One region of the Mesorhizobium sp. WSM4822 genome, then DNA from elsewhere that is predicted to be linked to it. Evidence: predicted binding sites of a transcription regulator. Region 1 holds the regulator's gene; the other holds the start of a gene.
What was found. The regulator LexA, encoded in region 1, represses DNA repair genes until DNA is damaged. The targets are predictions, from matches to a motif close to TGTTCNNNNTGTGTTCNG.

Region 1 (7,418 bases):
GCGCCATCGAGTTCATGGCCGGCAACCGAAACTTGGCAATGCTCGGGCCGCACAAGCACCGGCCCGACCTGAGCGGAAAGCTGGAAGCGATCCTGACCGAACCATCGCTCTACGACGAAGCGCTGCTGCTGCTTGCGCGCAACGGATTCGACATCGGTGCCGATGCCAGGCGCACGGACTGGCGTGAGACGCGAACCGAGAACGAAGAGGTGCTGGTCGCCTGGCAGACGATCTATCGCGATCCGCAGCGCTACTGGATGTTCTACGAACTGGCAGAGAAGCTGGTCGACTTCGAGGATTATTTCCGCCGCTGGCGCTTCAACCACGTCACCACGGTGGAGCGCATCATCGGCCTGAAACGCGGCACCGGCGGCACGTCGGGTGCTTCGTATCTGAAGAAGATGCTCGAGGTGGTGCTGTTCCCGGAGCTGTGGACGGTCCGCACCCGGCTCTGACATCGTCGAAATGAAAACAGCGACGCGCGGCGGCGGAACACCCTTCGCGAACAACCGGGGACTGACTGACCATGAGTGGAATTCCTGATCTCGCCGCAGTCGAAGCGATGGATGCCACGGATCCGCTGCGGGCCATGCGCGACCGTTTCATTCTGCCGGAGGGGGTGATCTATCTCGACGGCAATTCACTGGGGGCAGCGTCTCATGCCGTTTTCGGCGAGCTGCAGCAGGCGGCAACCCAGGAATGGGCCCAGGACCTCATCCGAGCCTGGAATACGGCCGGATGGTTCGAGATGCCGATCGAACTCGGCGATCAACTCGGGCGCCTGATTGGAGCCGCGGCCGGCCAGACCGTCGTCTGCGACACGACCTCGACCAACATCTACAAGGTGCTGCATGCGGCGCTGAAGATGCGGCCGGGCCGGTCGGTCATTGTCGCCGAGGGTGACAGTTTCCCCACCGACCTGTACATCGCCGAAGGGGTGGCCTCGACACGGGACGGCGTCCTGCTGCGCCTCGCGGGCGTCGACGCGCCCACCATCGAAGAGCTGATCGACGAAAACGTCGCGGTGGTGCTGGTCAACCACGTCAACTACAAATCGGGTGAACTGCGCGACATGGCGGCGCTGACGCGCAAGGCTCATGCGGCCGGAGCGCTGATCGTCTGGGATCTATGCCACACCGCCGGCCCCCTGCCCGTCGAGCTCGATCACGCAAATGCCGATTTCGCCATCGGCTGCACTTACAAGTACCTCAACGGCGGTCCGGGCGCACCGGCCTTCATCTATGCCGCGCAGCGCCATCACGGCGATATCAGCCAGCCGCTCAGCGGCTGGTGGGGCCATGCGCGGCCCTTTGCCTTCGAACGGGGATATGTTGCCGGCACCGGTATCCGCCGCTTTCTGTGCGGCACCCAGCCGGTCCTGTCGATGCGGGCGCTCAAAGGCGCGCTTGCCATCTGGAACGACGTCGACATGGCGGCATTGCGAAAAAAGAGCGTCGCGCTGACGGAACTGTTCATCCAGCTCGTCGAAGCAAAGTGCGGCGCCTATGGCCTCACGCTGGAGACCACCCGCGACGCGACCAGGCGCGGCAGCCAGGTGTCGTTCCTTCACGATCACGGCTATCAAATCATGCGGGCGCTGATCGAGCGCGGCGTCATCGGTGATTTTCGCGCGCCATCGACCATCCGTTTCGGCTTCACGCCCCTCTATATCGGCTACAAGGATGTGTGGCTGGCGGTTCAAGTGCTAGAAGACATTCTGCGCACGGGCGCATGGAAGGACCAGCGTTTCGCCGTCAAGGAAGCCGTTACCTGACGCAACGATCTCCGCGATTTGCCGTCGCCGCCCTCACTGCCCGGCGGATGACGGAAGGCTGAATTCCAGCCACAAATGCCAACAGACGTTGGCGTTTTGGCTCCGTTTCGTTCACGGCAAACGAACGTCCCAAAGATTGATATCGTCCTTGTGGAGGTCGGCCGGCAGATGATGCCAAGCCTCGGGTTGAGGATGAGCCACAGGTCATTAACCATAATGGTTTCAATGTGAGCAGGCGCATCGCCGTGGTTGGCGCCTGTCGATTGCGACCCGCTGGCAAGCCCAAATAATTTCAGCAGCCTTAACAAATTCATTAAACTTTAAACGGTTGCAGAACACAACTGGAACAGATAGTGTTTGTTCTGGGTTTGTTTTTCGATTCTGGTTTCAGGTAATCTGGGGGCCGCCATGCTGACACGCAAGCAACATGAACTGCTGATGTTCATCCATGAACGCCTGAAGGAGAGCGGCATTCCGCCATCCTTCGACGAGATGAAGGAGGCGCTCGACCTTGCCTCCAAATCCGGGATTCATCGGCTGATCACCGCACTTGAGGAGCGCGGCTTTATTCGCCGGTTGCCCAACCGGGCACGCGCGCTGGAAGTGCTGCGATTGCCGGACTCGATCGCGCCCGGCCTCAACGCGGCAAAGAAGTTTTCGCCAAGCGTCATCCAGGGCAGTCTCGGTCAGGGTGGTGCTCTTGGCCGGCAGATCAAGCCGGCGCCTTCGCGGATGCCCTCGCCCGGCAATGATGACGATGCGGTCTCCGCCGTGTCGATACCGGTGATGGGCCGTATCGCCGCCGGTGTGCCGATCGATGCCATCCAGCATCAGACGCATTCGATCTCGGTGCCGCCGGACATGATCATGGGCGGCGCCCACTATGCGCTGGAGGTTAAGGGCGACTCGATGATCGAGGCCGGTATCTTCGACGGCGACACCGTCATCATCCGCAATGCCGACACGGCGAACCCCGGCGAGATCATCGTGGCGCTGGTCGATGAAGAGGAAGCGACGCTGAAGCGGTTCCGCCGCAAGGGCGCTTCGATCGCTCTCGAAGCCGCCAATCCGGCCTATGAAACCCGTATTTTCGGCCCAGACAGGGTCAAGGTGCAAGGCAAGCTCGTCGGCCTCATCCGCCGCTACTGAGGCGGCTGCGGGTTGGCCGCTGGCTTCTCGGGTTTCTTGAAGGGTGCCAGCCCCCTCGCCTCACGAGAGTATTTGCGTTGCGTGTGCCAGGGCCGATATGGGCTGTTCACCGCGAAGCTGATTGTCGCCGGCGTGGTCGCCGATTGGCGATCGAAGAAGACCGCGGCACTGCCTTTGCGAGCCAGTTGCCGCTTGGTGATGACGAGAACCAGCGGATTGTGACAGGCGTCATAGGCGGTGGCGTCATTGATGACGATCAGCTCGGCGAAGCCGCAGGCTTTCCAGGTGTCCTTGCGGTCCTCGACATAGGCAATGATCGCACCGGACATATGCCTGGCCACGCAAACGCCTGAGGAGCAATAGAACGGCGATCCCGGCGGTAGCTCAACGGCGTCCGCGACGTCGAATTGCCCATCGCTCTTGTCGAACACCTCTGGCACGACGATGGTTTCTGATGTCAGGGCGCGTTTCCAGTTGTCGACGGTGAATTCGTTCGGCCGTTCCCGGCTGACGGCAAGCTCGCCGCCACCGATCGGCAACGCCACCAGCCGGGCGTCTTCCGAGATCAGCACATCCGGCGTGCGCGTATCCGAGACGGTCAGCAAGCCTGCCAGCGCGAATGGCAGAGCAGCGAGCCGCAGCCAAGTTGTCGCCATCGTCGCGATGACCAGGGCAATTGTCACCAGCAGGACAGATTGCTGCGAAATCAGCCCAACCCCATCGACAGGCGAACGTTCGGAGATCCAACCCGATATGGCGATCATCACCGTCAGACCCTTGCCCATCAGGTAGAGGGCCGGCCAATCCAATCCGAAAGGCATCAGCAGCGCGCTTGCGACAGCCAGGAACATGACCACGGTGACGATCGGCATAACCGCCAGATTGGCGAACAGGCTGAGCGGCGACACACGCTGAAAATGCCAGATGGCAAACAGCGTCGTGGCGCTGCCGGCGATGATGGAGGTCATGGCAAGGCCGGTTGCCGCGAGCACGAACTTTCGCGTCAGGAAACCGGGCATGGATCGCTTTGGGGGCGGCGGTCTTGCTTTTCCCGCGCGGTGATCGGCCCAGCCGGCATAGGCGCCGACCAGAGCCGCGGTCGCGGCGAACGACATCTGAAAACTCGGGCCGACCACCTCATGCGGCGACACCACGATGACGGCGATCGCCGAGATCGCCAGATTGCGCATGGTGAGTGCTGCTCGATCGAACAGCACGGCAATCAGCATCACCGCCAGCATGATGAAGCTGCGCTCGGCGGCAACGACGACTCCAGAGATGATGAGATAGGCCGCGATCGAGAACAGTGCGGCGAAGGCGGCATACTTCTTGACCGGGCGACGCGCGGAAAAGTCGGGAAACAAGGCGAAGGCGCCGCGCAGCAAGCCCATGATGGTGCCTGCGACCAGCGCCATGTGCAGTCCCGAAATCGAGATGATGTGGTAGATGCCGGTACGTCGCATCGCCTCATTGATGTCATCGGGAATGCCGGCGCGCACGCCGACGATCAGCGCCGCGGCGATCTCGCCTTCGGCGCCGCCGACGCTCGCCCTGATATGGTCGGCGATGGCCTCGCGGGCATTTTCCACGCTAGAGGAAATTCGGGCCGGCAGCGGCATGTCGCCATCATCGCTGACGACAAGCTTGGGGTTGCCGAGAAAGAACCCGCTGCCGCCGATGCCGGCAAAATAGCTGTCGAAGGAGAAATCATAGCTGTCCGGCCGCACCGGCCCGGTCGGCGGCAAAAGCTTGGCATATCCAGTGATGAGGGAGCCTGCGGTCACGTCAGCCGGGATCTTGCGTGCCGAAAGCCGCACCCGTTCCGGCGCATAGCGCAGTTTCGGTCTTGCGGTCGATGTCACGTCGATGGTCAGCCGGATGCGGCCAGTTTCCATCCGGTCGAGCGAGACGACGCGGCCGGTCACCTGCGTCGAGATTTCCGAGCCCAACATTTGTGTGCCCGCACGCCACGTCTCGACCTTGGCAGCAAGCAGTCCTAGGGCGCACAAAAGCGCCGCCATGAAACACAGATGGGTCTTTGGCCATGAGCGCGAGACCAGCGCACAGATCCCCGTCAAGATGACAACCGCGACAGGTCTCGCAAAGTCGGGTTCAGCCGTCAGCGAAAAATAGCCGATCGCTCCGATCGCCAGGCAGACCGGCACCAGCAGGAAGGCCACGCCCCGGTCGAGTTCCAGGCTCGCCGCCGTGTTCACGCTGTGGCGCAGGCGAGGCAGTGATGTCAGGCTGATTTGCCGGCGCACGCGAACGATCCTGCCGGTTTCGGCAACAGGAACAGAGGCGGCGACATCCGCTTGCAAGGGCGCCTTGCCGGGATCCGGCACAAGGGGCGATGGCGGCGGTAATGGGGCTGGCCGAGGCGCAAACAGGGACCGTTCGCTGACGCCGATGGCAGCGTCCTCGCCCTGATCCGAGCCCCAGCCTCGTCCAGCCATCGGGTCTGCCCCTTGCGCCCTCGACACCCTATGCTACATGAACGCCGGGCGCGCGAAAGCCCGCGCAACCGCACCCCGCTTCAGATGGTTTCCGAGAGTTCCATGTCCGACAAGGTCGTCACCCGTTTTGCCCCTTCGCCCACCGGCTATCTGCACATAGGCGGCGCGCGCACGGCGCTGTTCAACTGGCTGTATGCGAAGCACACTGGCGGCACGATGCTGCTGCGCATTGAGGACACCGACCGCGAACGCTCCAATGAAGCCGCGACGGCTGCCATCCTCGACGGGCTTTCCTGGCTTGGCCTGAGCTGGGACGGCGAGCCGGTGTCGCAGTTCGAGCGTGCGCCGCGCCACCGCGAGGTGGCTGAGGAGCTGGTGCGCATGGGCAAGGCGTATTATTGCTATGCCACGCCGGCCGAACTGGAGGCCATGCGCGAGGCTGCCAGAGCCAAGGGGCTGCCGCCCCGCTATGACGGCCGCTGGCGCGACCGCGACCCCTCTGAGGCGCCCGCAGGCGTCAAGGGCGCCATTCGTATCAAGGCGCCGACCGAAGGCGAGACCATCGTCCATGACCGTGTCCAGGGCGAGGTGCGCTTTCCCAATAAGGATCTCGATGACTTCATCATCCTGCGTTCTGACGGCAATCCCACTTACATGCATGCCGTCGTCGTCGATGATCATGATATGGGAGTCACCCATATCATTCGCGGCGACGATCATCTGACCAACGCCGCTCGCCAGACCGTGATCTACAACGCCATGGGCTGGAACGTGCCGTCCATGTCGCATATCCCGCTGATCCACGGCGCCGATGGCGCCAAGCTGTCGAAGCGGCACGGCGCGCTTGGCGTCGAGGCCTATCGCGCCATGGGCTACCTGCCGGAGGCGCTGCTCAATTACCTGGCGCGCCTTGGCTGGAGCCATGGCGACGACGAGATCATGTCGATCAAGAATATGATTTCCTGGTTCGATATCGGCGATGTCAACAAGGGCGCGGCGCGCTTCGACTTCGCCAAGCTGGAGGCGATCAACGGCGCGCATATGCGCCGCATGAGCGATGCCCAACTGTTCGACATCTTCATCGCTACCCTGCCCTATCTCGAAGGTGGCCCGGCGATCGCCGCGCGCCTGAACGACAGCACCAAGGCGCAGTTGCTGGCAGCGCTTCCCGGCTTGAAGGACCGCGCCAAGACGCTGGTCGAGCTCGTCGATGGCGCGGCCTTCCTGTTCGCCACGCGCCCCCTGCCGATCGACGACAAGGCGGCCCTTCTGCTTACCGACGATGCCCGCAAGATCCTGCGCAGTGCTCACGAAGCTTTGAACGGGCTTGCGAGTGACTGGACAGCCGCCTCGGCGGAGGCGGCGATACGCGAGGTGGCAGCGGCCGGCAGTCACAAGCTCGGCGCGGTGGCCCAGCCTTTGCGCGCTGCGTTGACCGGCAAAAGCACCTCGCCGGGCGTGTTCGACGTGCTCGCCGTGCTCGGCCGCGAGGAAAGCCTGGCGCGCATCTCAGATCAAATCGATTAGGAGCAAACTGGCCCAAGAAGATTGGCATTGAAAGGCGGGTTTCGCAGTGCAACATTAGGCCTTGGCCCAATCTGGCACGCACCTCCTGAAATGCGGTGGCGAATACGCGCATTGCGGTGATTTTCGACGTGTCGCTCTGCAGAATTTTGCCTTTGCCGGCATGAGGAAACAAGAAGGAGTTTGCAATGACCGAAGCTGCGAAAAAAATGGATTTGGGCGGCAAGACCCAGGAGGCCACGGCAACGCTTGCATTCGCCGGCAAGACCCATGAATTCAAGGTGCGAAGTGGTTCGGTCGGGCCTGATGTCATCGACATCGCCTCGCTCTACTCAACCACCGGCGCCTTCACTTACGATCCGGGCTTCACCTCGACGGCAAGCTGCGAGTCCGAAATCACCTTCATCGACGGCGACGCCGGCATCCTCCTCCATCGCGGCTATCCGATCGACCAGTTGGCCGAACATGGCGACTTCCTCGAGGTCTGCTATCTCCTGCTCTACGGCGAATTGCCG
Region 2 (7,418 bases), on a different contig from region 1:
GATCGAAACGCACCGGGCGCTCCTCGCGCGGCTTCGGCTGGAAGGCCGGCTTGCCGCCTTGCGGGCCACCTTTGCCATCCGGCCTGCCACCCTTCCAGTCGGGACGGCCTTCGCGGCGGTCGGGACGTTCGCCCTGCGGCCTGCCATCACGTCGCTGTTCGCCTTCGGCCTGCGGCTTGGGCTTGAATTTCGAGCGGTCGAAGCGCGGCTTGCCGGCTCCATCGCGCCGTCCTTCATAGGCCGGGCGTTCTCCGGGTGCAGCAGCGGCCGGTGCGCCGGCGGCATCCGCAGGCGCATCGCTTCGGCCGCGCGCTTGTCCGTTGCGCGGGCGATTGTTCCTGCGGTTGTCATCGCGGTTGCGCGGGCGCTGTTCGAAGCGGCCCTGACGCCACAACAGGATGGGTTTTGGTGCTTCGGCTTCCGGCGCGGGTTCGCCGACAGTCACCGCCACAGGTTCGTCCGGCGCGGCGTCCGTTGCGGGCGCGGCATTTGCCGCCAGGTCGGCCGTTGCGGCTTCTTCTGCCGCTGCGGCTTCAGTCTCGGCAGCTTCAGCCTCTGCCTGCGGTTCAGCCGGCGCCGGTTCAGCAGCAGCCTCGGCAACAGGCGCTTCGTCTTGCACGGTTTCGACCGGAGCGTCCGCCTGTTCTTCCACGGCAGGCGCAGCAGGTTCCGCCGCGGCGTCGGAGGTGATTTCGGCGGGAATTTCGACCGTGGTTTCCGAAACGGCCACTGCGTCCGATGCCGGCTCCGACCCTTCGACGGCTGCCTCTGCTGCGGCATCCGTTGCCGCGGCTTCCGCCGCTTTGGCCTGCTCGGCTCGTGCAGCTTCTTCCGTCGCCAGTTTCGCCACCGCCGCTTCGCGGGCGGCGTTGTCCTGCGCTTCGAGCCGCGCCTTGACCTCGACGGCCGGCTTAGGCTCGGCACGGTAGCCGAGGCCCTTGAGAATTTCTTCCATGTCGTCGGCGGTGGCGCCGAGGATCGACATCATCGGCGGCGTCACCATGAAGGACTGGCCGTCATAGGCGCCGTCCGGGCGCTGGCCGAGGCCGGGCTTCCAGTTGGTCGCCGGACGGATCAGATCCGCCAGCCGTTCCAGTATGTCGATGCGCACGGCGCGACGGCCGAGATTGCGGTAGCCGGCAAGCTTATAGAACGTCTTGTCGAAAGCAGGGTCGATCACCACCGAGGTGCGACCCGAGGCGAGCGCATGGACCACGTCGCCAAAACCCGGCTTGTCCTTGCCGTCGTTCTTCAGCGCCCACAGCAGCGTCACCAGTCCGGCAGGCGCCGGCTTGATCAGCGCCGGTACGAAGACATGGTAGGCGCCGAAGCGCACGCCAAGCCGGCGAAGGGCGGCGCGGCCTTCCTGGTCGAGCGACTTCATCTCCTCGGCGATGTCGCGGCGGTTGATGAGGCCGAAATTCTCGACCAGCTGGAAGGCGATGCCGCGGCCGATGCCGGAAATCTGGTCGGCGTTTTTCAAGTCGACCAGCGGCTTCAGCAGCGACTCGATCTGGAAATTGACGAAACGCTCGGCACGCGCGGCAACCTTGTCGCGCGCCGGGCCGGTCAGTTGTTCGTCGGCCAGCAGCACCAGCCGCGGCTTCAGCGCGTCTTCGCCTGATACAAGCGTGCCGATCGGCGCGCCGATCCAGCGCAGCGTGCCGTCCGAGCCGAGCGCGATGTCGCCATTGGCCGAGGCGCCGAAGCGTTCGGCGCGCGATTCGAACTCGGCGGCCAGCGCCTTCTGGGCAGCGGTGCGCACCGCCTTGGCGTCTTCGCCGCCGGCGGTCTGGTCGGCGGTGAAGCGGAACCCTTGCAACTCGCCGACATGGTGGCCTTCGACAAGGACGGTTCCGGTAGGGCTAATTTCGGCTTCAGGCATGGTATTTTCTCTAAGGCGCCGCATGAGGACGGAAGTCCTGCGGTCTACGAAGCGTTTCGTCAACCGCTCATGCAGCGCATCCGACAATCTGTCTTCGATTTCGCGCGTCTTTTCCTGCCAGTGTGCCTGATCGGCCAGCCAGCCGGGCCGGTTCGACACGAATGTCCAGGTGCGGATCTGGGCTATGCGATGCGACAGCGTGTCAATGTCGCCCTCGGTGGTGTCGGCGCGGCGCACCTGCTCGGCCATGTAATTCTCGTTGACATGGCCGTGGCGTGCGAGGTCCGTGTAGATCGAGGCAATGAGGTCGGCATGCTGCGCCGGCGCGATCCTGCGGTAGTCGGGCAGCGCGCAGGCTTCCCACAGCAGCGCCACGCGCTTGGCATTGGTGGTGAGCGCGCGAATGTCCTCGTCGCGCGACAGATGCTCGAGCGCCTGCGCGTCGACGGCAGGCAATGCCCGCGTCAGTCCCTCGACCGGAGCGTTGGTCTCGATCGAGCGCTTCAGCGCGTCGAGGCTGGCAAAGTCGAAATGCGCGGTGCGCCACTGCAGCACCTTCACCGGATCGAAATCGTGGCCTTCGATCTTCTTGATCAGCTCTTCGTCGAGCGGGTCGACCTGGCCGGTGACACCGAACGTGCCGTCGCGCAGATGCCGGCCGGCGCGGCCGGCGATCTGGCCGAGCTCGGCCGCGGTCAGGTTGCGGTACTGGAAGCCATCGAACTTGCGGTTCTGGGCGAAGGCGACGTGGTCGAGATCGAGATTGAGACCCATGCCGATGGCGTCGGTGGCGATGAGGTAGTCGACATCGCCGGACTGGAACAGCGCCACCTGGGCGTTGCGGGTGCGCGGCGAGAGCGCGCCGAGCACGACGGCGGCACCGCCTTGCTGGCGGCGGATCAACTCGGCGATGGCGTAGACCTCGTCGGCGGAGAAGGCGACGATTGCCGTGCGCCGCGGCAGGCGGGTCAGCTTCTTGGAGCCGGCATAGGCAAGATGCGACAGCCTCGGCCGCGTCACCACCGAGACACCCCTCAGCAGGCGCTGCAGGATACCGTGCATGGTGGCGGCACCCAGCAGCAGCGTCTCCTGGCGGCCGCGCAGGTGCAGGATGCGATCGGTGAAGATGTGGCCGCGCTCGAGGTCACCGGCGAGCTGCACCTCGTCGATGGCGACAAAGGCGGCGTCGGTCTCGCGCGGCATGGCCTCGACGGTGCAGACCGAATATCTGGCGCCCGGCGGCTGGATCTTTTCCTCGCCGGTGATCAGCGCAACCTTGTGGGCGCCGACCTTTTCGCAGACGCGGGCGTAGACCTCGCGCGCCAGAAGTCTGAGCGGCAGGCCGATGATCCCACTCTCATGCGCCACCATGCGCTCGATGGCGAGATGGGTCTTGCCGGTGTTGGTCGGCCCGAGCACGGCGGTCACGTCGCGGCCCGACAGGATCAGCGGCTCTGTGTGTTTGGGCTGGATGTTCATCAACCTAGAATAAGGCTTCTGGGACCTGGAAATAAGGCTTCTGGCCTCTGGTTGTCGGGAGCGTGCCTCAAATGGCGCGTATGACAGGCGACACATAGGGATTTCGGGCGCGAAGCGAAAGCGGAATGTTCCGCCGGCGGCCAGAAGGTGGTTTTGTCAAGCTTCCAATCGGCTGCGGATTAACGGATAGAACGAGTCTGGAACGAATCGGCGACGAATCAGTGACTCCTGCAGATTCAGCTTTTGTTCACGGCTACATGTGGATTTCGCGGCCGCGAGTCGCACCACATGCTGAATCGCTGAACTGGCCCGTTTCATGCTAAGAGGGTGTTGCCGTTAACCTTTGTCTGGTAACAATCACGGTGGCTAGGCGCGCCTCGACCAACATGATGAAATTGTTGATCTTTCTTAACCTGCGTTAAGCAGTTGGGCAGGCGATTCCGGCTGTCGTCGTTAACGTTCGGCTCATAGCCGGAACGAATCGGCGACGAATCAGCGATGGCGTGATTTTCCCGATTTGTTCACCCCAATATCTTGTGTTGTGAACAGCTTATCCACGAAAATCCACAGGTTACGAAGCAGCTTTCGCACAGGGCGGCGGGTGGCTGTTAACCTCCGCGTGCTGCTTCGGCACAGATTGGTTGCATGCTTTGGCTAGGTGCAGCCGCCGCATGTTGACCGGTCCGGCCGGACCGCTGGTTCAGGCCGTGTCCTCTCCAGTGGCATAGCGTTGCAGCGCAGGGCCGACGTTCCGGATGATCTCGTCGTGTGACAGAGCGACGACGGGCGGTAGCCGCAGCACATATCGGCACATCGCCAAACCCAGCAACTGGCTCGAAATGAGCCCGGCCCTTCGACCGGCGTCGGCGAGATCGCCGACCGCCGCAACCACCGGCCTCACCTGGTTGGCGAATATCTCGCGCATTTTTTCAGCGGCGAATTCGTTCGACGCCGCGGAACGCAGCAGAATTGCCATGCCGGGTCCGCTGGCCGGGCCTTCCCAGACTTCGAGAAACCGCCTGATCAAAGTTTCGCCGACGGTGGCCGGGTCGATCACCCGAAGTGCCGGCAGTTGCAGGTCGACGAGTGCCGCCCGGGCGAACAATTCGTCCTTGCTGCGGAAATAGCGGATCACCATGGCCGGATCGATCGAGGCGCGGGTCCCGACATCGCGGATCGACGCGCCGTCATAGCCGTGCTCGGCAAACAGATCTCTGGCGGCATCCAGGATTTGCCCTCGGGTGCGATCCGACTTGCTCGGTTTTTTCGAATGATTCGTGCTCATGAAAATCAAATATCAACGAGCGTTGACAAACTCAAGCGCCCAAGATAAAAGTCACCAATCGTTGACAAACGGAGAGAGAAAATGCTGCCTGATACCACCGAAGTCCTGGTCATAGGCGCCGGCCCGACCGGCCTGGCGCTGTCCATTGCCCTGCATCAGGCAGGCGTCGATCACGTCGTGGTCGACCGCCTCGCCGAAGGCCTCAACACCTCACGTGCCGGAGTGATCCACGCGCAGACGCTGGAGACACTCGAGCCGCTTGGCGTCACGGGGCGGCTGGTCGAACTCGGCCTGAAGCTTGACAACTTCGCCATACGTGATCGCGACCGGGTCCTAATCAACCTCGATTTCTCGAGCCTGCCCTCGGCGTATCCCTACGTGCTGATGATTCCGCAGAACCTAACCGAGAAGATCCTCACTGAGCGCATCGCCGGGTTGGGCGGTGTCGTCCATCGCGGCGTCGAGGCGAAGGAGGTATTGCAGGGGGTCGATGGCGCACACGTCACGGTCGTCCAGAATGGTCGCGAAAAGACGATCTCGGCGCGTTACGTCGTCGGTGCGGACGGCATGCACAGCGTGGTACGCGAGGCCGCCGGCATAGGCTTCGATGGCGAGGCCTATGCAGGGTCTTTTGTACTCGCCGACGTGCGCCTTGACTGGCCGCTCGGGCCAACGGAGGTGTCGCTGCTGTTCTCCCCGGCCGGACTGGTCGTCGTCGCGCCACTGCCGGACGGATCATATCGCATCGTAGCGACCATGGATGAGGCGCCTGAGCGGCCTGGCATTGCCGACATACAGGCGCTGCTCGACAGTCGCGGCCCGTCGGCCAGCCCGGCGCAGGTGCTCGACCTGACCTGGAGTACACGGTTCCGCGTGCATCACCGCCTTGCCAAGTCCTACCGCCAGGGGCACCTGTTTGTCATGGGCGACGCCGCCCATGTGCACAGCCCAGCCGGCGGCCAAGGCATGAACACCGGCCTGATCGATGCCGTGGTGCTGGGAGAACTGCTCGGCGACGTGATCAACGGTGTCCGCCCGGAAAGCGAACTCGACCTCTACGAGACGCTTCGGCGTCCCGCGGCACAAGAGGTGATCGAACTGGCGGGCAGGCTGACAGGCATGGCGCTTGTCCGCACACCGCTGCGGCGCGTCTTGCGCAATTTCGTGCTCGGCGTCGTCAACATGATGCCGTTCGTCAAGCGCAGGATCTCGATGAAATTGTCAGGTCTCAGCCGGGCCGAGATGGCGAAGCTGCCGGCGTCGTCGCGGCCGGGCGTGCGCAAGCAGGCGGTGAGACGCGAGTTCAAGCTGGTCGCCTGAGCTCGAGGCGCCGGACAACTTCCGGCGCTGTATCGGAGCAGTTGCGTCTAAAGACGAACGTGCCGGCGACACCGCCGGCACGTGCACATTCAAGCCACGTGGTTGTCGTCAGGCGAAGTATTGGCCACCGTTGGCCGTGATGGTCGAGCCGGTGATGAAGCCTGCATCTTCGGATGCGAGGAAGACGACGCAGCGCGCGATTTCTTCCGGTTCGCCGAGGCGGCCGACGGGGATTTGCGGGATGATGCGGTCGTTGAGCACCCTCTCGTCGATCGCCTTGACCATCTCGGTGGCGATGTAGCCAGGGCAGATGACGTTGACGGTGATGCCCGCGCGAGCTCCCTCTTGAGCGAGGGCTTTGCTGAAACCGATGTCGCCAGCCTTCGCGGCGGAATAGTTGACCTGGCCGGCCTGGCCTTTCTGGCCGTTGATCGACGAGATGGTGATGACGCGGCCGAACTTGCGGTCGCGCATGCCGCTCCACAGCGGATGCGTCATGTTGAAGACGCCGGACAGGTTGGTGTCGATGACCTCTTTCCACTGCTCGCGCGTGATCTTGTGGAACATGGCGTCGCGGGTGATGCCGGCATTGTTGACCAGCACCGAGACCGGGCCGAGATCGGCCTCGACCTGCTTGATGCCGGCGGCGCAGGAATCATAGTCGGCGACCGACCATTTGTAGACCGGAATGCCGGTCTCGGCCTTGAATTTCGCCGCTGCGGCGTCATTGCCGGCATAGTTCGCGGCAACCGAATAGCCGACGGTCTTCAATGCGATCGAGATCGCCGCGCCGATGCCGCGCGATCCGCCTGTGACGATTGCTACCTTGGTCATGCGTGTTCCCTCCCTTTGGTCGGGAGAGCGAATAGGGAGTAGCGAATAGCGAGTAGGGATCTACGTCCCGTCGCGCTGACGCAATTCTTCCCTATTGACTACTCCCTATTCGCTACTCACTTCTTTTTCAGAGTGCTTCGATGCACATGGCGACGCCCATGCCGCCGCCGATGCACAAGGTGGCCAGCCCCTTCTTGGCGCCGCGCCGGCGCATCTCGAAGACCAGTGTGTTGAAGACACGGGCGCCGGAAGCACCGATCGGGTGGCCGATGGCGATGGCGCCGCCATTGACGTTGACGATCGAAGGATCCCAGCCCATGTCCTTGTTGACGGCGCAGGCCTGTGCAGCAAAGGCCTCGTTGGCCTCGACAAGGTCGAGATCGCCGACCGACCAGCCGGCCTTTTCCAAGGCCTTGCGCGATGCTGGGATCGGGCCGGTGCCCATAATCTGCGGATCGACGCCGGCGGTTGCCCAGGACACGATGCGTGCCAGCGGGGTGATGCCGCGCCTCACCGCTTCCGCCTCGCTCATCAGCAGCGCGCCGGCGGCACCGTCATTGATGCCGGAGGCGTTGGCGGCGGTCACCGTGCCGTCCTTGTCGAAGGCCGGCTTCA

Region 2: the regulator LexA is predicted to act here: its motif matches at 3,552-3,569, upstream of AC0L3E_RS08760 (helicase-related protein).

What each region holds. Positions count from the first base shown of each region.
Region 1 covers NZ_JBVVQM010000015.1:12,541-19,958, reverse strand. Annotated here, with positions in the region: gene kynA (tryptophan 2,3-dioxygenase) at 1-455, shown strand, start outside; gene kynU (kynureninase) at 527-1,774, shown strand; gene lexA (transcriptional repressor LexA) at 2,183-2,923, shown strand; gene AC0L3E_RS28445 (ComEC/Rec2 family competence protein) at 2,917-5,379, opposite strand; gene gltX (glutamate--tRNA ligase) at 5,482-6,906, shown strand; gene gltA (citrate synthase) at 7,092-7,418, shown strand, end outside.
Region 2 covers NZ_JBVVQM010000003.1:144,666-152,083, reverse strand. Annotated here, with positions in the region: gene AC0L3E_RS08760 (helicase-related protein) at 1-3,364, opposite strand, end outside; gene AC0L3E_RS08755 (TetR/AcrR family transcriptional regulator) at 4,065-4,649, opposite strand; gene AC0L3E_RS08750 (FAD-dependent oxidoreductase) at 4,731-5,969, shown strand; gene phbB (acetoacetyl-CoA reductase) at 6,078-6,803, opposite strand; gene AC0L3E_RS08740 (acetyl-CoA C-acetyltransferase) at 6,931-7,418, opposite strand, start outside.